DNA from 3 places in the Bacillus sp. CGMCC 1.16607 genome. Region 3 is predicted to be linked to each of the others. Evidence: predicted binding sites of a transcription regulator. Region 3 holds the regulator's gene; each other region holds the start of a gene.
The links. The regulator LexA, encoded in region 3, represses DNA repair genes until DNA is damaged. The targets are predictions, from matches to a motif close to CGAACATATGTTCG.

Region 1: parE (DNA topoisomerase IV subunit B) is a predicted target of LexA. The motif match lies at 4,941-4,954, and genes of this name have one in related genera.
Region 2: addB (helicase-exonuclease AddAB subunit AddB) is a predicted target of LexA. The motif match lies at 7,495-7,508, and genes of this name have one in related genera.

What each region holds. Positions count from the first base shown of each region.
Region 1 covers NZ_JBHUJX010000012.1:242,296-250,875, forward strand. The annotation lists gene ACFSO7_RS08405 (HesB/YadR/YfhF family protein) at 1-133, opposite strand, end outside; gene ACFSO7_RS08410 (CapA family protein) at 166-1,314, opposite strand; gene ACFSO7_RS08415 (hypothetical protein) at 1,506-1,685, opposite strand; gene plsY (glycerol-3-phosphate 1-O-acyltransferase PlsY) at 1,817-2,407, opposite strand; gene ACFSO7_RS08425 (glycosyl hydrolase family 18 protein) at 2,567-4,300, shown strand; gene ACFSO7_RS08430 (CoA-binding protein) at 4,392-4,805, shown strand; gene parE (DNA topoisomerase IV subunit B) at 5,079-7,058, shown strand; gene parC (DNA topoisomerase IV subunit A) at 7,055-8,580, shown strand, end outside.
Region 2 covers NZ_JBHUJX010000008.1:236,940-245,519, reverse strand. The annotation lists gene ACFSO7_RS04000 (spore germination protein) at 1-141, shown strand, start outside; gene addA (helicase-exonuclease AddAB subunit AddA) at 181-3,948, opposite strand; gene addB (helicase-exonuclease AddAB subunit AddB) at 3,941-7,441, opposite strand; gene ACFSO7_RS03985 (TVP38/TMEM64 family protein) at 7,551-8,171, opposite strand; gene ACFSO7_RS03980 (LCP family protein) at 8,220-8,580, opposite strand, start outside.
Region 3 covers NZ_JBHUJX010000008.1:726,227-734,806, reverse strand. The annotation lists gene tkt (transketolase) at 1-1,155, opposite strand, end outside; gene ACFSO7_RS06535 (DUF896 domain-containing protein) at 1,341-1,574, opposite strand; gene ACFSO7_RS06530 (YneB family resolvase-like protein) at 1,674-2,321, opposite strand; gene yneA (cell division suppressor protein YneA) at 2,325-2,648, opposite strand; gene lexA (transcriptional repressor LexA) at 2,806-3,426, shown strand; gene glnA (type I glutamate--ammonia ligase) at 3,736-5,070, opposite strand; gene ACFSO7_RS06510 (MerR family transcriptional regulator) at 5,088-5,495, opposite strand; gene ACFSO7_RS06505 (methionine gamma-lyase family protein) at 5,629-6,915, opposite strand; gene hflX (GTPase HflX) at 6,930-8,186, opposite strand; gene ACFSO7_RS06495 (trimeric intracellular cation channel family protein) at 8,425-8,580, shown strand, end outside.

The DNA.
Region 1 (8,580 bases), on a different contig from region 3:
TTCCTAAAGAAAAGCCCTTTTGAACCGTGCTTAATCCACCATATCGGACAAAAAAGCGGATTTTATCACCATTTTGTAATGACATTTCTGATTTATACCAATCTGCTGCATCTTTTGTGACTTCTATTTTCATTGTAAGACATCCTTTCCAATCCGATTTGTCATTTATTTTAACCATTCTGTCATATGAAGCATAATTTCTTCATTTTGTTTTACAGCATTCTTTAAGCCGTATGGTGAAGCATTCTTTAAAGGAACAATCCGATATTCCTTTAATCGTTTATTAGACACAAAGGTTGGGAGAAAGGTAGGATTGGATAACTCAATTTTCGTTCCATTTGCGTTTACATGTTTTGTGATGTCAATCGTAGCAAGGCCACCAATATCCTTATAATCCCACATTTGTCCGGATAGGAAATTACCTAATGAATAAACGATAAATGTGTTGCGATCATCTTTAGTTTTCAGCATGTCCATCGGTTGGAGGACATGTGGGTGATGGCCGAAAATGATATCAGCTCCTTCATCTGCCAAATATTGTCCTAGTTCTTTCTGTTCGTTTGTTGGAAAACGTTGATATTCATTCCCCCAATGAATACTCATCACGACAACATCCGCTACTTCCTTGGCTTTATGTATTTCCTCTTTCATCTTATTTTTATCAATCAAATTCACTAAATATTCCTTACCCTCTGGGACGGGGATTCCGTTTGTACCATATGAATATGCAAGAAAAGCGAGCTTTACTCCATTTTTTTCGATGATTCTTAATGTATTTTGATCTTCCTTATCTTTAAAAAAACCTACATATGGCATTCTAACTTTTTCATAATAATCGATTGAACTTAAAACTCCTTTTTCACCTTTATCAAGTGAATGGTTATTTGCAGTAGAAACAATGTCTACTCCTGCATCAATCAAAGCATCCCCTACTTCTTTAGGGCTATTAAACGTAGGATAACTTGATAAACCCATTTCTACCCCACCGAGAACAGTTTCTTGATTTGCAAGCAGAAGGTCAGGGCTTTGCAAGGAGTTCTTTACATGTTGGAACATTGGTTTAAAGTTATAGCCAGAAGCCGTATGGGCATCCTCATAAACCCAATCATGAATTAATATATCTCCAATGGCACCTAATGTCAGGTTTGTCGTCCATTCCTTTCCACTTAAGGAAACTTCTTTGTCTTGGTGTTTCGAAACCTCATACACGATTTCCTCTCGAGATTCTTGATACATATTTATCAGTAGTAGGGAAGAAATCATAATAAGCCCTACAATAAAAAGAATCGAGAAGATGAAAGAACGTTTTTTCATTTACTACTCCTTTGAAAAATTAGGCATATCTATCTAAAGATAAATATAATATATAAAATTGTCGAATGGTGGATTTTTTTAAAAATTTTCCATAAAAATTGAACAAAGGGCTTCAAATTGAAACCCTTTTTATTTGTTCAGCTTAAGGACCCATCGGTTCGATGTCAAAAGCCCGTTTAACTTCCGCTTTTCTAATCTTCCCATTCATCAAGCAAAGAGATTAGTTCATCAAAATTTTTCACAGCCTTTATCGGGGAGCCATCACAGCACCATTCAGGATTATATTCATAAAGCTCTACATCAAATTCAACATCAGAAATACCATCTTTTGTGGTAGTAGAAAATAAATAATTATCGTTATTTTTCTCCATGAGCTTTGGCTCCTTTCAAAGGTGGAAAACTGTTCCTATGACTATCATACCCTATGTGGAGTAAGAAATTTTCACTCCTTTTTGACAATTTTTTGAAACTTTAGCAAAGAAAAAAATAGTAGAGAGATCTACTATTTTTTTCTTTGCATCCACTTTATTTTCGGTTCTGTTTTATTCATTATTCTCTTAATATTCGATCGATGTTTATATATGACAAAGAAAACAAGAATGGAAACGACGTAAATCAATGGTTTGTCCCCAAAAATAATGGAATAAATAAGTGCTGAAATTGCTGCAAGGATAGATGATAATGAAACATATTTGGTAATATACAAACATACCAAGAAAATAATTAGCATAATGACAAACATCGTAGGTGCATAAAATAGAAGAACTCCCCCAGAGGTTGCAACAGCTTTGCCTCCACGGAAATTAGCAAAGACTGGATACATATGGCCGACCACGGCTATGATTCCAGCAATGAGTGCATGTAATTCAACATCTAATAATAAAGGCAAAGCAGCAGCTAATGTTCCCTTTAAAATATCAGCAACGGTTACAACAATTCCTGCCTTTATTCCTAATGTACGGAAGGTGTTAGTGCCGCCTAAATTTCCACTACCATGCTCCCGAATATCTTTTCCGTAAAACCATTTACCAACGATAAGACCAGAAGGAATGGAGCCGAGCAAATACGCTAAAAGGATTACGATTATGTACATGTATATATATTCTTCCCTTCAAAAAATTGGTCTTATTATTGTACCATTAATTTAACGCTATAAGCTATAACTCCAAAGGAAGTTTTCACATCTTTCCAATAAATCTTACTTTTCTTTTCCAAATAATGTAGTAGGATAATAGTAGAGAGGAGAAATCACATGTCAAGAGTTGAATATTACAAAAAGAAAACCACACCTATTAAATGGATTGTTACTGGATTGATCCTAGCTATGGTCATGATCGTCTCTTCGATTCTATTACTCTTGTATCCATTTGCCTCGAAAGAAAAAGCTGACTACTTCCAAGGGGAAAATCCTATTCTTTTTCAAAATAGGCAGAATGGAAATGCTCTAATAGATGGTGAAACAGTTTTCATCCCAATTAGCTTTATCAAAGAGCAGCTCGATGAGTCGATTATTTTCGATGAAAAATCGAATTCTATTATTATTACTACACAAAATAAAGTGATTCAAATGCCAACTGAGTCATTAACTTACTATGTGAATGAAAAACCGGTTAAACTCCATTTTCCAGCTATTCAATCATCCAATGGTGAGCTTTATGTTGCCCTTGAACCATTACTTGCCTATTATCCTATTCAATATAAAAAGTTAGATGGAACGAATGCGATTTGGATTCAAACAGACGGGGAAGAATTGACCAATGGTACAGTTGGGAAAAAAGAAGTTCATGAGGAAAAGCTGCGTTTACGTACAGATGCAACCTTACAATCAGCTTATACGGCGAATATAAAAAATAATGAAAAGATTTATATTGAAGGGGAGAAAGAAGAATACCTTTTCGTTCGAAAAGAAGATGGGACGGCTGGCTATCTTCATAAAGAATTAATTAAGAAAGGGCAGCAAGATCAAATTGTTATTACGAAAGAAGAAAAAACGGCAAATCTGTTGCCGATTAAAGGACCGATTCGTTTAACATGGGAAGCTGTGTACAATCGAAATCCAGATACAAGTCAATTACCAGAAATGCCAGGAATTAATGTCGTTTCTCCCACATGGTTTGAACTCGAAGATGGAGAAGGAAATATTAAAAATCTTGGTTCATTGGATTATGTGAAATGGGCTAAATCAAAAAACTACCAGGTGTGGGGACTTTTTTCGAACGCCTTTGAACCAGAAATGACACATTTAGCTTTCAAAGATTATGAAACAAGGCAAAAAATGATACGCCAGTTACTTCATTACAGTCAAATGTATCATTTAAACGGAATTAATATCGATATTGAAAATGTAAACGTTGAGGATGGTCCATTTATAACTCAATTTGTCAGAGAAGCAACACCATTATTACATGAAGCCGGGCTAACTGTCTCCATGGACATCACATTCATTTCCACGAGTGAAAACTGGTCTGTTTTTTATGAACGTGAAAAGCTTGGTAAGGTGGTCGATTACTTAATAGTTATGGCTTATGATGAACATTGGGGTTCCTCTCCTGTAGCGGGAAGCGTAGCTAGTTTCCCGTGGGTTGAAAAAAATATCGAAAATTTGCTAGCTGTTGTCCCTAACGAACGGCTGATACTCGGTGTACCACTTTATACAAGACTTTGGAAAGAGCAAGTTTTAGCTGATGGTAAAGTGGAAGTGTCATCTAAAGCAATCTCCATGACGAAGGCTAAAGAATGGCTTAATGAAAACGGCATTAAACCCATTTATGATTCTTCAACAGGTCAAAATTATGCTGAATTATTTGTTAAAGCTGAGAATTCCACTTATAAAGTATGGCTTGAAGATGAATTATCACTAAAAAAACGTTCAGAATTAGTAGGGAAATATCAATTGGCAGGAGTGGCAAGCTGGTCTAGGTTTTTCGCAGACAATACAGCTTGGACCGCTTTACACCAAGATGATAAAAATTACACAAAAAAATAATCGTCGTACATCAACCGAGGCAAATTATTAGTCATTTTTTCCCTAAACAAGGTAAGATTAATTAACAAGATGAGCAAAGGGGTGTAATTTAATGAGCATTATCAATCCTTCACGAGAAGAATTAGGTGTATTATTAAAAAAATCCAAACGTATTGCAGTTGTAGGATTAAGTGATAATCCGGTAAGAACTTCCTACATGGTATCAGAAGCGATGCAAAAGGCAGGTTATGAAATCATCCCAGTGAATCCAACGGTTGATCAAGTATTAGGAGTAAAGGCTGTTGCTTCATTAAAAGAGATACAGGGTCATGTCGATATTGTAAATGTTTTCCGTCGTTCTGAATTTTTAATGGATGTGGCAAAAGAGTACGATGAGATCGATGCTGATGTGTTCTGGGCACAACAAGGTGTAGCAAATGAAGAGGCGTATCAATTTTTAAAGGATAAGGGCTATACAGTTGTCATGGATCGATGTATCAAAGTGGAGCATGCCTTAACTAAATAGTTTGTGAAAACATAGGTTCTTTGGACCTATGTTTTTTATTAAATCGATAAATTACTAAAAAGACATTTGCCAAACGGCAATAAATCGCTAAAATAAACGGTAGACATTGGTTAAACTGTGTTAAAATAAGAATGACGAACAATCGTTCGATTTACCATATAAAACTTATTAAAGGAATTTAGAGTATTTTCGCGAATACATTAGCGAAGTATAATGACACACATTTGATCATCTAAAAAAGAGATAAGCTTTAAACTTGAAAGGGGTATACTAGTGGCAAAAAACCAACAAGCATTTGAATATAATGATGATGCCATTCAAGTGCTCGAAGGCCTTGAAGCCGTAAGAAAACGACCAGGAATGTATATAGGTAGTACAGACTCAAGAGGACTTCATCACCTTGTTTATGAAATAGTGGACAATGCCGTGGACGAAGCATTGGGTGGTTACGGAAATCATATTACCGTAAAAATTCATAAAGATAATTCGATTAGCGTTGTCGATCGTGGCCGTGGTATGCCTACGGGAATGCATAAAATTGGGAAGCCAACGCCAGAAGTTATTTTCACCATTTTGCATGCAGGTGGAAAATTTGGACAAGGCGGTTATAAAACGAGTGGTGGATTGCACGGTGTAGGTGCATCGGTCGTTAATGCTTTATCTGAATGGTTAACGGTTAAAATTAGACGTGATGGTTTTGTATACGAACAGCGTTTTGAGCATGGTGGAAAACCAGTCACAACACTTGAAAAAATAGGTAAGACAAATCAAACAGGTACAACGATTCACTTTAAACCTGATCCCCAAATCTTTTCAACTACCACTTATAATTATGAAATCCTTTGTGAACGGTTAAGAGAATCTGCCTTTCTCTTAAAGGGTTTAAAAATTGAATTGATAGATGAACGTCATGATTTACAAGAGGTTTATCATTATGAAAACGGAATAGAGGCATTTGTCGAATACCTAAACGAAGAAAAAGATGAGCTCCACCCTGTTGTAAGCTTTGAAGGTGTACAAAATGGAATTGAGGTTGATTTTGCTTTTCAATATAACGACGGTTATTCAGAAAATGTTCTATCCTTCGTAAATAATGTTCGTACAAAAGATGGAGGAACACATGAAGCAGGGGCTAAAACGGCATTAACAAGAATAATCAATGAATATTCCCGTAAAGTATCATTGCTAAAAGAGAAAGATAAAAACCTTGATGGTTCAGATATACGGGAAGGTCTTTCCGCCATTATTTCCGTTAGAATTCCTGAGGAGATGCTCCAGTTTGAGGGACAAACAAAAGGGAAACTAGGTACAAGTGAAGCGAGATCTTCTGTGGATGCCGTTGTTTCCGAGCATTTATCTTATTTTTTAGAAGAGAATCCAGATATAAGTTCTCTAATCATTCGCAAATCTATTAAGGCATTTCAAGCACGTGAAGCTGCTAGGAAAGCCCGGGAAGAAGCTAGAAGCGGGAAGAAGCGGAAACGCTCTGATGCCGTATTGTCAGGAAAGTTAACTCCTGCTCAATCTAGAAATCCACAGAAAAACGAATTATATTTGGTAGAGGGTGACTCTGCTGGAGGATCTGCTAAACAAGGACGTGACCGTAGATTTCAAGCGATCTTACCATTGCGAGGAAAAGTAATTAATACAGAAAAAGCAAAGCTCGCAGATATTTTTAAAAACGAAGAAATCAATACTATTATTCACGCAATTGGCGCAGGTGTTGGATCCGATTTTAGTATTGAAGATATTAATTACGACAAAGTTATTATTATGACCGATGCGGATACGGATGGTGCTCATATCCAAGTTCTATTACTAACCTTCTTCTATCGATACATGAAACCATTAATTGAAGCGGGTAGAGTCTATATTGCCTTACCTCCACTTTACAAAGTAAGTAAAGGGACAGGCAAGAAAGAAGTCATTGAGTACGCTTGGAGCGAGGATGATTTGCAGTCATCGATAAAGAAAGTCGGAAAAGGCTATATTCTTCAACGTTACAAGGGACTTGGTGAGATGAATGCCGATCAGCTTTGGGATACGACGATGGACCCTGAGACTAGAACATTAATTCGAGTTCGAATCGACGATGCTGCTCGTGCTGAGCGCCGTGTCACTACTTTAATGGGTGACAAAGTTGAGCCACGCCGAAAATGGATTGAGTCCAATGTAGCCTTTGGATTAGAAGAAGATAGTAATATACTTGAAAATGAAAATATCACCGTAATTGAGGAGGATTCTGAAGCATGAGTTTAGGGGAAAAATTTCGGGATCTCCCTCTTGAAGATGTGTTAGGGGACCGATTTGGTCGCTATAGTAAATATATTATCCAGGAACGTGCACTTCCAGATGCACGTGATGGCTTAAAACCTGTACAACGTCGAATTTTATATGCGATGCACGTCGATGGAAACACACAGGAAAAAGGATTTAGAAAATCAGCAAAAACAGTCGGTAATGTTATCGGTAATTATCATCCTCATGGTGATTCTTCCGTATATGAAGCCATGGTACGTATGAGTCAGGAGTGGAAAGTTCGAAATCTCTTGATTCAAATGCATGGAAATAATGGCAGTGTTGATGGAGATCCTCCAGCAGCGATGCGTTATACAGAAGCACGACTTTCTGCTATCGCAGGCGAACTACTTAGAGATATCGAAAAAGAAACTGTTGACTTTATTCCCAATTTCGATGATACCTCAAAAGAACCGACAGTTTTACCAGCCATGTATCCAAACTTATTAGTTAACGGTTCTACAGGAATATCTGCAGGGTATGCTACAGATATCCCACCACATCATCTTGGTGAAGTTATCGATGCTGTCATCATGAAGATGGATCAGCCAAATGCCTCCGTTGAAGATTTGATGACTGTCATTAAAGGACCTGATTTTCCAACTGGCGGAATCATCCAAGGCGTAGAAGGTATTAAAAAAGCCTATGAGACTGGTAAAGGAAAAATCATTGTTCGTTCCAAAACAGAGATTGAAGATATACGTGGTGGCAAACAACAAATTGTCATTACTGAAATCCCATACGAAGTTAATAAAGCAAATTTAGTTAAAAAAATAGATGAATTCCGTCTTGACCGTAAACTGGAAGGTATTTCAGAAATTCGAGATGAAACGGATCGGACAGGCCTTCGTATTGTGATTGAATTAAAGAAGGATGCTCATGCAGAAGGGGTCCTTAATTACCTATTTAAAAATAGTGATCTTCAAGTCACATATAATTTTAATATGGTAGCCATCAATCATAAACGCCCGATGCTAATGGGGCTTCGTGAGCTCTTAAGTGCTTATATCGATCACCAGCGCGAAGTCGTGACGAGAAGGTCCCAGTTTGAACTAAGAAAAGCAAGTGAACGACAACATATTGTTGAAGGTTTAATGAAGGCTCTATCTATTCTAGACGAAGTGATTACGACTATTAGAGCTTCTAAGGATAAAAGAGATGCAAAGGACAATTTGATTGCCAAATTTATGTTCACAGAACCACAGTCAGAAGCGATTGTTTCATTACAGCTCTACCGTTTAACGAACACAGATATTACTGCTTTACAACAAGAAGCTGAAGAATTAGCTAAGAAAATAGAAGAATTAATGGCTATTTTGAATAGTGAATCAAAGCTTTTATCAGTCATAAAAAAAGACCTGAAAGAAGTAAAGAAGAAATACTCAGACGATAGACGTTCCAAGGTAGAAGCTGAAATTGAAGATATTAAAATTAATCTTGAGGTCATGGTACCGAATGAAGAAGTAATCGTTACTGT
Region 2 (8,580 bases), 490 kb from region 3:
TCTCCAAAATCCGCATCAAAATCAAGTGCTGGTGCGGGAGCTGCCAACACTGGAATTGGAATTATGACTGCAAATGGAATTAGCGCAAACAATGTATTAGACACAAATGTAATAGACCAACCGGTTACTGGAAATGGTTAAAAAAGGAAGACAGTTCAAATTACTGTCTTCCTTTTTTTCTTACATTTTAATCACATGTGCACCATCAAAAAAATAAAGGTATTTTTCTCTAATAGGCTTTTTCAAAATTTGTTCTAAAGCTCGTGAATATAGTTCGATTTGTAATTGATATCGTCCTTTTAAAATAGGTTCCGCTTCTTGGAACCCGCCTTTAAAACGATCGGTAATTCCGTCGGTTTTATAATCAAGTAATACCGGGCCTTCTGAATCTTCAAATACACAATCGATTACCCCTTGGATAAAAATTGGTTCGCTTTCACCTTTCCAATTAGGATAAACTTCTTGAGCAGGAAGGGTGAAACTAAACGGCACCTCTCTTTGAATTTTCTCCGCACGAAGCAACCGCTGACCAATCCCCGTTTCAAAAAAACCAATGACTTGGTTAATGTCAATGATTTCGATTTGTTCCATTGTTAAGAGTTCATTAGTAACTAACTGCTCTAATAATGCCGATAACGAAGCAAATGTAATGGGTTTTTCTAATTGAATATGCTGCATCACAAGGTGGAGAATCGTCCCTTTTTCTGCTGGGGAAAAAGACTTTGCTTGAAGAAATTTAGGACGTTTAAGAATTGGTTTTTGAAACTTTTTTAATAGTTCCTGTCCGCTATCTTCTGTTCCTATTTCCCTCTGTCTTTTCATTTCAGATACAGATTGCTTTGATCGATAATTGGTCGCATTCATATAAGAATAGTTCCAGTTCAATTGAGCATATACTTGTTCCTTCCATTCGGATTGAATGGGAACTGGACTCCCCTTTTCTACTAAATCCATAAAATTTTCTGTTACATTTTCTTCTTCTTGTTTTAGATTTTTTAATTCGTCTGCTTTTATCATTAACATCTTCCAACAAGACGGGTGTTCAAAGATTTCTTTTGTCATGAGGGGATATATAAGATCCTCTTCACTTCGTAGTTTAGCAAAATCACGATGACGAATGAGTGCAGGACCGATCCAATCCAAATATCCGTTTGCAGAATAGCGCTCATATTCCTTCAAAAGCCAATCAGTATTGGAAACAGTATTTCCCCATATGTCTATCTTCTTTTCTAAATCCTTAACCGAGGATACTAAAAATAATTTTTCTTTCGCTCTAGTTAACGCAACATATAATACACGCATTTCTTCAGCTATCATTTCGAGTTTCTTCTTCCGCTTAAAAGCCAGTTGTGGTAGAGATGGATACGAAATACGTTTTTCCGGATTAATATATTTAGCTGCAAATCCAAAATCCTTATCTAACATATACGACTTTTTCAAATCCAATGTATTAAAGTTTCTTGCAAGCCCCGCAATAAATACAAATGGAAATTCTAATCCTTTACTGCTATGAACGGTCATGATCCTTACAACATCTTCTTGTTCCCCTAACGATCTTGCAGCTCCTAAGTCATCTCCGCGGTCCGTCATTCTTTCTACAAAGCGTAAAAAGCGAAATAGTCCCCTGAATGATGTTTGTTCATATTGACGCGCTCTGTCATATAAAGCCCTTAAATTTGCTTGTCGTTGTTTTCCACCTGGCATTCCACCGACAAAATCATAGAAATAGGTGTCACGATAAAGCTGCCATATTAGATCAGACAAGGCACCCTGTCTTGCCTTTATACGCCATTCATTTAACTGGCTTAAAAACTGGGAAATTTGTTCAAATAGCTTATTATTTTCTTTCCTTGCCTCACTTTTACTATAAGCCAACAATGATTCGAAAAATGAAGCTTTTCTTCCATATGAGCGAAGTTGTCCAAGTTCTTCCTCATTCAAACCGACTATTGGCGATCTTAAAACTGATACTAGCGGAATATCCTGATAAGGGTTGTCTATGATCTTTAATAATGACATCATAATCGCAACCTCTGTTGCCTCAAAATAACCGCTAGATAAATTTGCATAAATCGGAATTCCTTGCTGTTTAAACTCTTCCATGATTTGCGGAGCCCATGTCATCGAGCGAAGCAAAATAACAAAGTCACGATAGGTAACAGCGCGATATGATTTTGATTTCGCCTGATACACTTGTTTATGTTCTAAAATAAATTGTTTAATCTGTTGTGCCATCACTCTTGCTTCCAGTTGTGCTTGTTCTAGCTCCATTTGATTAAATTCTGTCTCATTCTCTTCGCTGTTCTCTTCGTTTGTTGAAACATCTTCTTTTTGAAGGTCAACAAGTATTACTTCAATCGAATATTCGTCAGAATCTGGATATGGAGCTCCTTGCTTAAGTTCCGCTGCCTCATCGTACTCAATCTCTCCAACCTTTACACCCATCAATTGTTTAAACAAGAAATTTGTCCCATGAAGAACTTCTTTCCGGCTTCGGAAATTCTTTGCTAAATCAATTCTTAAACCCGTTTGCTCTCCATCTGTTTGAAAGCGAATGTATTTCCCCAAAAACAAATTCGGTTCAGCCAGGCGAAATCGATAAATGGATTGTTTTACATCACCAACCATAAAGAGATTGCCAGACGCTTCTTGTGCTTTTGAAACCTGTCTTAGGATTGTCTCTTGAACCATGTTTACGTCTTGATACTCGTCGACAAGTACTTCTTTATAATGTCTCTGGTATGATAATGCAACCTCCGAGGGTTGAAATTGGCCATAAGACGTTTGATTTGTTAAAATTTGCAAACACATATGTTCTAGGTCGGCAAAGTCAACTAATCCCTTTTCTCTTTTTGTAAAAGAGAATTTGACTGAAAATTTTCTAACTAAGTCCATCAATGTTTCAATATGAGTTTGCATTTCCTTCATATCTTTCAGAAAACTTTCGGGTCTTCTTGAAAAAAGCTCATCCTTTAATTCATTAACGATTTTTTTAACCTTATCACGAATTTTTTGGGATTTTTCGACTAATCCCTTATCAAAATCTTCGCCACGACATATGGCGATTTTTTCAAATGAATAGGTTTGCATAGCTTCGTATAATGTTGACCATGATTCATTTTTCGCCTGTATAAGGGTGTCAATTAATTGAATATCTTCTGTGAAGGTCACCGCTCTTGGATAGGGACCTGCGGGTAATTTAGTTAACTCCATTCCTTGATTCAATAAATCCTTTGCACCTTCAAGTTGAATACTAATCTCGAATAATAAGGTTTGCATAAATGGTAAATCCTCAAGAGGTGTTTCCATATTAACATCATACATTGATGCAACTTTTAGCAAATATTGTTCTGGTGAAGGATTGGCATTAGCAAAATCATACAATTCGCTTATAATATCTTGTAAGGCTAAATCACTTCGATCATTACTAAACATATCGACTAATTGATAAAAGGATTCATTACCTTCTTTTCCGTACTCGTCCTCAAATAATTCATCTAGTACTTCATCTCGGATAAGCTGTACTTCTGTATCATTTCCAATCCGAAAACCAGGATCAATATCAATTAAATAATAATTTTTCCTAATCACTTCTAGACAAAAAGAATGTAGTGTAGAAATGGAAGCCCGGTTCAATAAAGTTAATTGTTTTCTTAAATGTGTAGATTTTGGATTATCATTTATCGCTTTTTCTAATGCTTCGCCAATACGATGTCGCATTTCTGCGGCAGAAGCATTCGTAAAAGTTACTACCAATAATTCATCTACATTCGTAGGTTCATCTGTCGAAATAATTTTTTGAATGATTCTTTCGACTAATACGGCAGTTTTTCCAGATCCAGCAGCTGCAGCCACTAAAATGTCCTGATTTTTTGCAAAAATTGCCTTCCATTGGTCATCTGTCCATGTCACTGTTTCAGGCTTTATTGGAATAAACCGATTAGACATTACTTTCTCCCCCCTTTACTAAACCTTGCAATACCTTTTCCTTCGATTGAGGCATGAGAAGTCGATAGTCATTGGATTCGATTGACTGATCAAAATGACATACTGGTTTAAATGAACAAAACGTACATGGAGTTTTATCTTTCAATTTATATGGCGCAATCTTTACATTGCCTTCCACGAGTTCATTCCCTGTGTTAACGTACATATTTCTAACATGGCCTCTTAATAAATCAAATTCTTCTTTTGTGGCGACTTTAGAGGCTTTGGATAATGTTCCGTTTTTGTTCATTCCAGCAGCAATGATTTTTGATGCACCAACATCGATACCCTCATCCATTAATCGAAGTACCTCTGGCTCAGCTAACAGCAGTCCATTCATTTTAAACCTTTTAAAAATTTCTGCTTCAATTTGATCTATTGATAATGACTTTTTCGATTGAACCATTGGGTTATGAACATGGAAATAAAGAACGCCGGCAGGTAAAGCTTGGGCTTCTACTAGTTTGCTTGAATGTGTAATAACGATATCTAAATAAGTTAACATTTGTAGTGCAAGTCCGTAGTAAACCTCCTGCAATTGAACATCCTTTGCACTTGATTTATAATCAACAACTCTTAAATAAATATCGTCTTGGTTAGTCGCTTGGTCGATTCGATCAATTCGTCCTACAAGAGACATATTGCGACCATTGTTCAATTCAAATTGTAAAGCTGGTAACTCTCCTTTTGGACCAAATCCTAGTTCTAGACCGATTGGAGAAAAACCACTTGCTTTAGCATGCTCACTTAAGACGAAAGAGGCTCTACTTATGATTTGTTCTAGCTTCCGCTTAATATAATGATGTCGATTAGAGCTTAATAGAATTTCATTTTGCAGTCTAGGTGCCAGAGCATCCATTGCTTGCTTTGCTAATTTTTCACAATCAGACCGATTCATTTGAGCCCATGATTTTTTTTCCTCAATTATTGTATTGGATATATATTTGAGTGCCGCATGAAAAAGCTCGCCAATATCTGGAGCCTCAAGTCTGAAAATCTGCCTTTCCTTCAATTGGAGCCCGTATTGTGCATAATGCGAGAAAGGACAGCTATGAAATAGCTCCATCCTCGAAACACTAGCTTGTATTTGTTCCCCGTACAATTCTTTTGTTAAATCTGTTGAAATTTGTACTGTTTGATTGGTGTAAAATAGACTTGATAATACTTTTACAGTTGGCTGTTTCCAAGCTTCATTTTCAAGATAATAATGATAAACATCCCACCATAAATCATAGATAGGATAATTCCTTTTCTTTAATTGTAGCTGTGCAGTTAAATGGCTTAAGGTCGTTTTTTTGTTGGCTGCATACTCCAACTGTTCTTTTTCCTGAAGTTCGTTTGTATCAGTGACGAAATAATGTTCTTCATGGTTCGGAAACAATTCTTTTATTCGATTAATGAATGGAGAAGGCACTAAGCCTTTTCCCTCTTCGTTTGCTAACGGATAAGTTAAATAAAGAATTTCAGATGGAAGTGTAAAGGCTTTGTAAGCAAGAAATTGTTCATCAAGAAGCTTTAATCGACTGCTTGGGCCAATTTTTAAGCCATTATAAATCAATTGTTCACGATCATCATCTGCTAAAATTCCTTCATCCGAAAACTTGGCAGGAAATACGCCATCATTTAAACCGATGACAAAAGTAGCTTTCATTTCCGAGAGCCTTGACTTCTCTAAATCTGCCACGATAACTTGGTCTAGTGCCGGTGGTACAAGTGAAAATCTTAATGTTTCCAGACCTGCATCTAAAATAGTCGCAAATTGTTTTAAACTAAGCTCTTCTTCTGATAGCATTTCAACATATTCGTCTAGAAGATCAATGATTGCATTCCATGCTTGGTCATGTTCTCGAGCTTGAACGAGATTTCCTTTCGACTCTTCTAGAAGTTTCCACTCTTCTAACTTTGCAGGTATATCTAACTCTTCTAAAAATAAAAATAAAGCCTCACAATACTCTCTTGTCTTCAAAGATTTATTTAATCTTCTAGATAATCTTAAAATTGGAGCAGTAATTTTTAGTCTAATTTCATTCAGTTCTATTTCAAGACGTTTTTCCTCATTGGTTTGAATAGTCGATTCAAATTCAATTCCTTTATATTTCCGATAAATCCATCGTTCTTTTTTACTCCATTGCTTTCCTTGGATTCCATAGGCTAATACGTAATTTTCCAATTTATCTGCTTGCTGACGTAGTATATTTCTGTTTTCTTTTAATGGATATAATAATTCTGTTTTGATGGCTCTAAAGGTTGGTTCATAACGCCAATTGGAATAAAGTATTTCTAATGTAGAACGAATGAACTCTATTAGAGGATGGTGGAGCATCGTTCTCTTTTGATCAATAAAGTAAGGAATATTATAATCTTCAAAAACCGTTTCTAGCATTTCACGATACTCATTTCCATTTCTTATTAAAACGGAAACTTCCCGATATCGGTTACCTGTTGTTTTACTTACAAACTCTCTAATTTTTCTTGCTACACCCTCAACTTCAGCACGGCGGTTTACAGCTTGTCCTATATGAATATGGGATTTTTGATCATACTTTATAGCTGGTCTTGTATCGAAATGTGTTTCAAGATGCCTCAGAGAATCATTGGTCCATCTTTTTTGTTCTAAAAAAGGGATGGCTTTTTCTATTTCTACTCCTTCTGTATGGGCGATTTCATAAATTGTTTGACAAGTCTCACCTGATAATCGAAAAAGATGAAGTTCATCTGGTGATTGTTGATAAAATGGTTCATCTAAAGTGAGAGCAATAGTGACCCGTTTACAATTTTTCATGAGTGCCGCAATAATCATATATTCCTGTGGTGTAAAACTGTTAAAACCATCAATATACACTTCAGCATTTTTAATATAAGAGGATGATGGTGCTTTTTCTGTCAAGAGCCGAAAATAATCCTCTGAATCTACATATTTTTGCTGCAATGATTGTTCGAAGTTTTCATAAATGAGCTCAAGATCATGTAATTTATCTTGTAGGACTCTTGAAGTACTTTCACCAGTTTGTATAAGTGCTTCACGTTTCATTTTCAATTCATTCGGCTGTACACAATATCGCTTGAATTCCGTTAGCATTTGTTCCAATTGCTCAATAAATCCATTTTTATCTGCAGCTTTATCAAATATTTTCAGTTCAGTCTTTTCTTCCTCAATAATCTTTCGGATCAACATATTTAAACCAACACTTGTTAAGTGCTGTCTACTAATTCCACCTGTTTCTTGTAGCACTCTCCACGCTAATCGTGTAAAGCTAAATACTTGTGCACGAATCATTCCATTTATATCTTCACCTGAAATGAGGCGGTATTCAGATAAAAAGGTCATTTGGTCGGGTACTAAATAAATAATAGGATTGCCTTCTGGTTCTTCCATTAACTTGCTCTTTATTTCATTTAGAGAATAAGTTGTTTTTCCACTTCCAGAGCGACCATATAATAAGCGTACTGACATATTTTCGCCTCCTTAAGACATTTTCTATTTATTATTTTATCATAAACCAAATACGAATACACGTTCGTCATTTATCAAAATTAAAAAGCGCATTATATACGCTTTTTTATTATTCCTGCATTATTTTTCTTTGATCAGATCTTCTATTTAATCTTCCTTCTATCCTTTTACCAACGAACCAGAGAACGAATATGATACCAACTACGATTCCTGTTCGAATTGGTTGAGTAATCAATGAGCGAATATCATAACCAATGAAACTGATTGTAAAAATCATCACCATTTTCCCGATCAATACAGCTAACATGTATTGAGCGAACCTCATTTTTGATAATCCAGCTACAATATTGACAATGGCGGATGGAGTAAATGGAAAGCACAGTAATAAGAATAATGGTCCGAAACCATGCTGCTCAATCCAAATCATTAATTTTTGAACCTTAGAATGCCTTTGTAAAAAGGAAAAGGCTCGTTTCTGACCAAACTTTCGGATTAGAAGAAACACAAGTAATGCCCCTGCACATGCGCCAATCCAGGAGAATAAAAAACCGCCCCAAAGCCCGAATGCACTTGCATTTGCCATGACAAATAAAACTAAAGGTAAGAAAGGGAGAAACGCTTCAAGCATAGGTAAAAATATTCCCGGCAGTGGTCCCAATGCTCGATACTCTTGGATTAAGCTCATAATATTCTCTAGTGTAAACCACTCTTTTAACGTTGCAAAATCCATCTTGTTTCTCCCTTGAAATTAAAATGCAATCTAGTTAAAGCTTGTCCGTTATGGTTGTTGAATAAACTCATGAAGAGCCTTTTGATTCGCTTCCTTATCAATTGCTAGGACTTCTCCAACTCCTGAAATACGTTCTGGCGAAAAGCTACCTTCCGCTGGAATTCTAAATGTCTTTATTTCCCCACGATTTCCCGATAAAAAATCTTTACCCATGAATAAGATATCTGTCGTTTTTAAGTTCATATTTATAAATGGTTTTACCACACCGACAAGCTTTGGCAGTTTGTGAATTTTTTGAATACTTGTCAATTGATCTGCTACCTCTTTTACTACCTTTTGCTGCCTTTCAACTCGACCAAAATCTCCAATTGCATCATTACGGTATCGAACATACCCTAATAAATGCTTA
Region 3 (8,580 bases):
CGATCCAGCAAGGTCAGCCGAGCCGCCAAACAGAGAAGGTAAATTTTTTGCCATCCCATTTATTACCTCAGCAGATGAAGCACGACTTGCTAAGCTTTTCCCTTCTGTATAGACGGGAATATCTTTATCCCACCCTGCAGGTAGCTCTTGATTTAGGGCCATTTCAAGCTGTAAACCTAGTTCTGGGAATTTCTCTTTGTACTGTTCAAATAATTCATTCCACTCTTTTTCCTTGTTCTGACCATTTTCTACAACTTTCTCTTTAAAATAGTCATATACTTCTTGTGGAATATGGAAATCCTCTTCGAAGGTCCATTGATAAGCTTCTTTCGTTAATTTCAATTCATCTGCACCTAACGGCTTACCATGTACATCTGATTTTCCAGACATATTAGGGGAACCGTAGCCAATTACCGTTTTTACTTCGATCATTGTTGGACGATTTAAGTCCTGTTTCGCCTCTTCTAGCGCTTGCGCTATTTCTTCTAAATTATTTCCATCTTCTACTTTTATATATTGCCATCCATAGGATTTGAATCGGTCAGCAACACTTTCCGAGAATGACTGAGACAAATCCCCATCTAATGAAATATCATTTGAATCGTATAACACTACTAATCGACCAAGTTTAAGATGACCTGCTAGTGATGCCGCCTCTGCGGATACACCCTCCATTAAGTCACCATCTCCGCAAATACTATATGTATAATGATTAATTAATTCATAACTCTCTTTATTATATACAGCAGCAACATGACGCTCAGCCATTGCCATACCAACAGCCATCGCGATACCTTGGCCTAATGGCCCTGTAGTAGCTTCTACACCAGCAGTATGTCTAAATTCTGGATGCCCTGGAGTTTTACTTCCCCATTGACGGAAATTCTTTATATCATCCATTGATAAATCGTAACCAGATAAATGTAATAAACTATATAGCAGCATGGACCCATGACCTGCCGATAAAACAAAACGATCACGATTGAACCAATTTGGATTTTTTGGATTATGATTCATAAAACGAGTCCATAATGTATAAGCCATTGGAGCTGCACCCATCGGCATTCCCGGATGACCTGAATTCGCTTTTTCAATTGCATCAATCGATAAAGTACGTATGGAAGCTACGGAAAGAGCATCAATCTTTTCAAACATAAAATACATTCCCTTCAAAGTAGATTAACTATAGATTTTAATTTTCAATATTAATATTAATGTGTCCATACTATTAATACAACCAAACGAATACTTAAATAGCAAAAAAAGCCACTTTGTAAATATTTTGTCACAAAGATGGCTTAAGTATGTGTGAGTTGGATAAAAGACAAAACCGTGTACTACTAGTGCAAAGGAGTATTCGATTTTAACTTTTTAATTTTATCTGGTGTTACATCATCACCTTTAGGATCAATGATCTTTACACCTGTTAAAGTTTTTAGCATGGAAGAACGAAATTGTTCAAGATATTCCCTGCGAAGCCTTGACTGCTCCTTCGCTTCAAGTTCTGTTAACCCAGTTGTTTTCGCTTTTCTTGCCAATTCATTGATGCGATCAATCCGTTCATTCGGAAGCATACTCAACCCATCTTTCTTTCTAAATATCATAACAGTAACCATCATTAAAATTACTACATGATATTACTAAAAAAAAAGCTTTTTGACAAGGCAAACGATCTATCCTTCTATCGAGTCTATATAATCCTGATATCTTCTATGAACAGTGGCTTTAGAAACGTTATGGCCAAATCCTCTTAAAGTTGCCGCTATTTCAGTGAAAGTTAAATTATTTTTCCGTAATCGTACAATTTCTTCTATTGGCACTTCAATTTTTTCACGACCAGCATGCAATCCCTGGTTTTTCAAATTCCTCTTAGGTTCAAAGCCGTTTTGAACAGCTCGTTTCATTCCTCTTTTAATTTTCAAATTATGAATTTTCCGCTGATATTCTTCTACAATTCCAACAATTTGTAATACCATGGAATCTGCTTCTGATAGTTGCAATTCCCCTTGATGAGAAACCGAAAGTAATTTTACATTTTCTTTTCTAATACAATGTAATAAAGCGATCTTTGTATTTCCACGCCCAAGACGAGTTTCATCTTGTATCAGAAGTGCACCGATTGAATCTTCTTTTATTAATCGTAATACTTCTATTATTCCTTCCCTTTCAAGTTCATATCCGCTTGCTTGGTCTCTAATAATAGAAACAATTTCATAGCCTTGAATTTCTGCTAATTTAATTAATTCTTCCTCTTGTCTTTTAAGTGAAGTTTCTTGGGTTACTTTATTCGTACTAACTCTACAATAAATAATCGCTTTCATTTTTTATTCACCTATTGCACTGGCTATTTCATTAGTTGATCCACTTGGAAAATTCTTAATTGGTAAAACAACTTGTTCACCTGGGGTTAGCTTTCTTTCATCCAACTCATTATGAGTAAGCATCCAGTTGACAAATTGCTTATTTGACAATCCACTTACAGTTGAATAACGACCTGCAATGTCCCAAAGTGTATCACCATGGTTAATCGTAATGATCATATTCTGCTCTTCCTTTAAATCAGATTTAAAGCTTAAAAATAAAGCAGTAAAACAGCTTATACTAATTAATAAAATCGTGTATGTATGTTTTGTCCAAATTTGCTTCATAAACTAACACCTCTTATAGAATATATGTTCTTATTTTCCTCAAATCGATTATATTACGAACATTTGTTTGTTGTCAACACATTAACGAACTTATGTTTGTATTAATTGGTAATACATGCTATAATCGAACTAACAAATTGACATGAGGTGCGTTATTATGACAAAGTTATCCAAGCGCCAACAAGATATACTGGCCTTTATTAAAGATGAAGTTCGCGCAAAAGGTTATCCTCCGTCTGTACGAGAGATTGGAGAAGCAGTAGGTCTTGCTTCTAGTTCGACTGTACATGGACATTTAGCACGACTTGAATCAAAGGGTTTAATAAGAAGAGACCCGACTAAACCGAGAGCAATCGAAATACTGGATTTAGAAACCTCTACTATACCTATGCAAAATGTCATCACAGTCCCTGTGATTGGAAAAGTAACAGCAGGACTTCCTATTACCGCGATTGAAAATGTCGAGGAATATTTTCCACTTCCAGCAAGTTTTGCACCAGCTGACGAAAATGTTTTTATGTTGGAAATTATGGGAGATAGCATGATAGAAGCAGGAATATTAGATGGGGACTATGTAGTTGTTAGACAGCAACCAACTGCCAACAATGGAGATATCGTTGTTGCTATGACCGATGAAGATGAAGCTACAGTCAAGAGGTTTTTTAAAGAAAAAGACTATTTCCGCCTACAACCTGAAAATTCGTCTTTAGAACCTATCCTACTTCAAAACGTCTCCATATTAGGTAAAGTAGTTGGCGTATTCAGAAATGTTCACTAGTAGAATTTAATCATAATTAAGGTGATTAAGATGATACGACTTTATTACAATCAATACAAAAAGTTTTTCTGGCTAATTTTATTTTTCCTTTTTTCTAGCGGCACCTTCAGCAATATGGTGAATGGAACTATATTTGAGGTTATCTTAAACGGCGCCTTAAGTCTGCTATCATTATTCATATTTATCTATCTCTTATTTACAACAAATGCAAATAATAAAGAATAAGAGAGTAAGTTAAATCTGTGATGTTTTATCAATTGATAAAGACCAGATTCTGAAATTAACATATCAGAATCCGGTCTTTATTTTTTAATACATATTCATATATTGATCGCGTTCCCATTGGTGAACGGTCGTTCTAAAAATATCCCACTCAATTTCTTTCGCTTCAACAAAGTGTTCAAGAATATGTTGACCTAGTGCGGAAGTAATTACCTCGTCTGCTTTCATTTTTGTTAAAGCTTCTGCTAATGTTGCAGGCAAATCAGTAATACCTGATTCTGCACGTTCTTCAGGAGTCATTACATAAATATTTCTATCCACAGGTGCTGGAGGTGTTAATTTGTTTTTAATTCCATCTAATCCTGCTTTTAAAAGAACCGCCATAGCAAGATATGGATTCGCTGCTGGATCTACACTTCGAACCTCAACCCGCGTACTCATTCCGCGTGATGCTGGAATACGAATTAATGGAGAACGGTTTTGTGCAGACCACGCTACATAACATGGTGCCTCATAACCTGGTACTAAACGCTTATATGAGTTAACTGTCGGATTTGTAACTGCTGTAAAGTTTTGCGCATGAGTTAAAATACCTGCGATAAATTGTTTTGCTGTTTCACTCATTTGTAAATCTGCGCTAGGGTCATAGAAAGCATTTTCTCCATTATTAAAAAGAGAAAGGTTGCAGTGCATTCCAGAACCTGCTACTCCATATAACGGTTTTGGCATAAAGGTTGCATGTAATCCGTGTTTTCGTGCAATTGTTTTAACAACTAATTTAAATGTTTGGATGTCGTCACAAGCTTTTAATGCATCAGCATATTTAAAATCGATTTCATGCTGACCAGGTGCTACTTCATGGTGAGAAGCTTCGACTTCAAAACCCATTTCTTCTAGTTCTAATACGATGTCACGACGGCAATTTTCGCCAAGGTCTGTTGGCGCTAAATCAAAATAGCCTCCATTATCATTCAATTCTAGGGTTGGTTCACCCTTTTCATCTAATTTAAATAGAAAGAACTCTGGCTCAGGTCCTAGGTTGAAATCCGTAAAGCCTAGATCATTCATTTCCTTTAAAATGCGTTTTAAATTGTTTCTTGGGTCTCCACCAAAAGGAGTCCCATCTGCATTGTGAATATCACAGATTAAACGTGCTACTTTTCCTTTTTCTGCAGTCCACGGGAAAACTACCCAAGTGTCGAGATCAGGGAATAAATACATGTCTGACTCTTCAATGCGTACGAAACCTTCAATTGAAGATCCGTCGAACATCATTTTGTTGTCTAACGCTTTATCTAATTGACTAATTGGTATTTCTACGTTTTTGATTGTTCCTAGAATATCAGTAAATTGTAAACGTACAAATTTAACATTACTTTCCCCTGCTAATCGCTTAATGTCTTCTCTTGTAAACTTCGCCATGTAGATTCCTCCTAAAATTAATGAAAAAATCGACCCATCTCACCCTTTCGAGGTGATGACTGGTTAAAACGTCCTGCTTGCATGAGTTCTTTACGTAAGATTTTCCGCAATTCCTCATTAGAAAGTTCTCTTTTTACTTTTTCTACTTCTTTCTTCACTTCTTGTGATAATTCATGGTGCTCCTGAACGGCAAATAGTTTTTTAATCCCCGCCATATTTACACCTTGATCAATTAGATCTTTTATTTCAAGGAGTTTATCAATATCATTTAAACAAAAAAGTCGTCTATTCCCATCTGTTCTTGCAGGAGATATTAACTTATGTTCTTCATAATATCGGATTTGTCTTGCCGTTAAATCGGTTAATTGCATTACAGTCCCGATTGGAAACAATGGCATCGAACGACGGATTTCCTTTTCGCTCATGACTAATCTCCTTTAGATTTTTATATTATTAGTATATGTCATGTTATAAAAAGTGTCAATATGATGTTAGGTTTTCTAACATGGAAATTTTTTAAGACATTTCAAATCTCAAAAAAATGAAAAAAGACAACTATTATAGTTGTCTTTTTTCATGTATGGTTATTAACCCATTTTCAATTAATCGATCTAACGCAATACAAATAGCCATTTTAACGTGAGAATAGGTTAATCCTCCTTGGACATACGCTACATAAGGAGGTCTTGTCGGACCATCAGCAGTCAATTCAATGCTGGCACCTTGTATAAATGTCCCAGCTGCCATGATCACATCATCCTCATATCCAGGCATATAGCTCGGATAAGGAGTGACATGAGAATTTATTGGAGAAGCAAATTGAATTGCTTGGCAAAATGCGACCATTTTATCTCGATCATCAAATTGTACGGATTGAATCAGATCTGTTCGCTTTGCATTCCATTTTGGATGTGAGTTCATACCTAATTTTTCAAGAATCGCTGCAGTGAATACAGCTCCTTTCAATGCCTGACCTACAACGTGAGGGGCAAGGAAGAAGCCTTGGTACATTTCTTGAAGACTATATAGAGATGCGCCTGCTTCCGCTCCGATACCAGGTGATGTCATCCGATAGGAACATGCTTCGACCCATTCTTTCTTTCCGACAATGTAGCCTCCTGTTTTAGCGATTCCACCCCCTGGGTTTTTTATAAGAGATCCTGCTATTAAATCTGCACCTACATGACAAGGCTCTAAATCCTCAACAAATTCCCCGTAGCAATTATCAACAAACACGATCATTTCAGGCTTGATTTCTTTGACAAAAGCTATCATTTCTTTTATTTCCTCGATGGTAAAAGAAGGCCTTGTTGCATACCCTTTCGATCGCTGAATACCGATCATTTTCGTGTTCGGCTTTATTTTTTTTGCCACTTCATTAAAATCTACTCCGCCTTTATCAGTGAGCTCAACACTTTGATACGAAATATTGTATTCCTTCAATGAGCCGACACCCGTTCCACGAATACCTACTATTTCTTCAAGCGTATCATAGGGCTTACCTGTAATATACAATAGCTCATCTCCAGGTCTTAACACCCCAAATAAAGCAATACTGATTGCATGTGTCCCAGAAATGATTTGTGGTCTAACTAAACCAGCTTCTCCACCAAAAACCTCTGCATATATTTTTTCTAACGTATCTCGTCCATTGTCATCATAGCCATAACCGGTTGTAGGGATGAAATGTGAATCGCTTACTTTATGATTTTGAAAACTTTTTAATACTCGAAATTGATTAGCGTCAATTCTTTTATCAATTTCATGATGAATGGATTGAATTTGTTTTTCAATGTCTGTTACAAGAGGCTGAAGTAGCCCTCCATTTTTTAAATGTTGAAACATGCTGTAACTCCAATCTAAACTTTATATTTTAATAATTGTCCACTAATTTGATGATCCACTAAGGCAAATCCTTTACATTTATATGTATCTAGGTCCTCATCATAAGATAGTTCCCTAAGAATGGATTCATTCTTTAAATGAGCAAGTAATTTACCTTCAGTCGAAGGTACATTCACAAAGTATGGCTCCATCATTCCAATCACTACCTCTTCAATCTTTCGCTTTAATTTAGCTATATCTTCTTGATTGAAGGCGCTGATTAAAATGGACTCTGTTTCTGCTGATGCAACAAAATCCGAATGCTGAAGATCTCTCTTATTATATACTGTTAACTGAGGAATTTGTTGTATTTTCAGTTCTTCTAGTAGTTTATGTACAGTTTGTTCTTGGCCATAGTAATCTTGATTTGACGAATCAACAACATGAAGTAATAAATCAGCTTCCTTGACTTCTTCTAAAGTCGAGCGAAAGGCTGCCACTAGAGTAGTAGGAAGGTCTTGAATAAATCCAACCGTATCCGTTAATAACGAAATATATCCGCTCGGTAGAATCAATTTTCGAGTCATAGGGTCCAGTGTAGCAAATAATTGATTTTCCTCAAAGGAATCCGCTTCAGATAAACGATTGAATAACGTTGACTTTCCTGCATTTGTATAGCCGACTAAAGCAATTTGAAAAGCTTTATTTTTCTTCCTTCTCTCCCGATAACGATCACGGTGTTGGACAATAACTCGGAGCTGTTCTTTAATTTCATCGATTCGGCGTCTAATATGGCGGCGATCAGATTCCAGTTTTGTTTCACCAGGACCACGTGTTCCAATTCCTCCTCCAAGCCTTGATAATGCGATACCTTGGCCCATCAGTCTTGGCATCAAATATTGAAGTTGGGCTAGCTCGACTTGGAGTTTCCCTTCTTTTGAACGAGCTCTCCCAGCAAAAATATCAAGAATCAGTTGTGTCCTGTCGATAATGCGGGCATCCAACCTGGCTGAAAGATTACGATTTTGACTAGGCGATAGTTCATCATTGAAAATAATTAAATCTGCTTCCACTTCTTCTGCCAATGCTTTTAGTTCTTCTACTTTACCCTTACCAATATAAGTGGCTGGATGAATTCGATCTCTCTTTTGACTAACAGACGCAAGGACCTTACCTTTTGCCGTCTCTGTTAACGAAGCGAGTTCATCTAAAGAATATTGAAACCTTGTATCATCCTCAGTCGTTTGGCATCCGACCAGAATTGCTTTTTCGAAATCTACTTTTTGTTCCAACTAACCAACCCACTTTCCATGATATATTTACCATCCATCATACCAAAAACAGCCAACAAACAAAATAGTCCTCCCTTTCCCGCTTTAAAGCATTGGGGGTCTGTCCCCCGAAGCTTTAAAGCGTTCCAGTGTCAGAGTAAATAATGAAGTATCTATTGATTTTTATATTTATCGTGATAAAATCAATATGTTTGTTTTTATAAATGTAGTTTAGTTGACAACAAGAGGAGTACAGAATATGACTTGGGAAGTTTTAAGTATGATAGGAACGATTGCATTTGCTGTTAGTGGAGCGATTGTTGCCATGGAAGAGGAATATGATATTTTAGGAGTTTATATATTAGGTATTGTTACTGCATTTGGTGGCGGGGCTATCAGGAACTTATTAATTGGC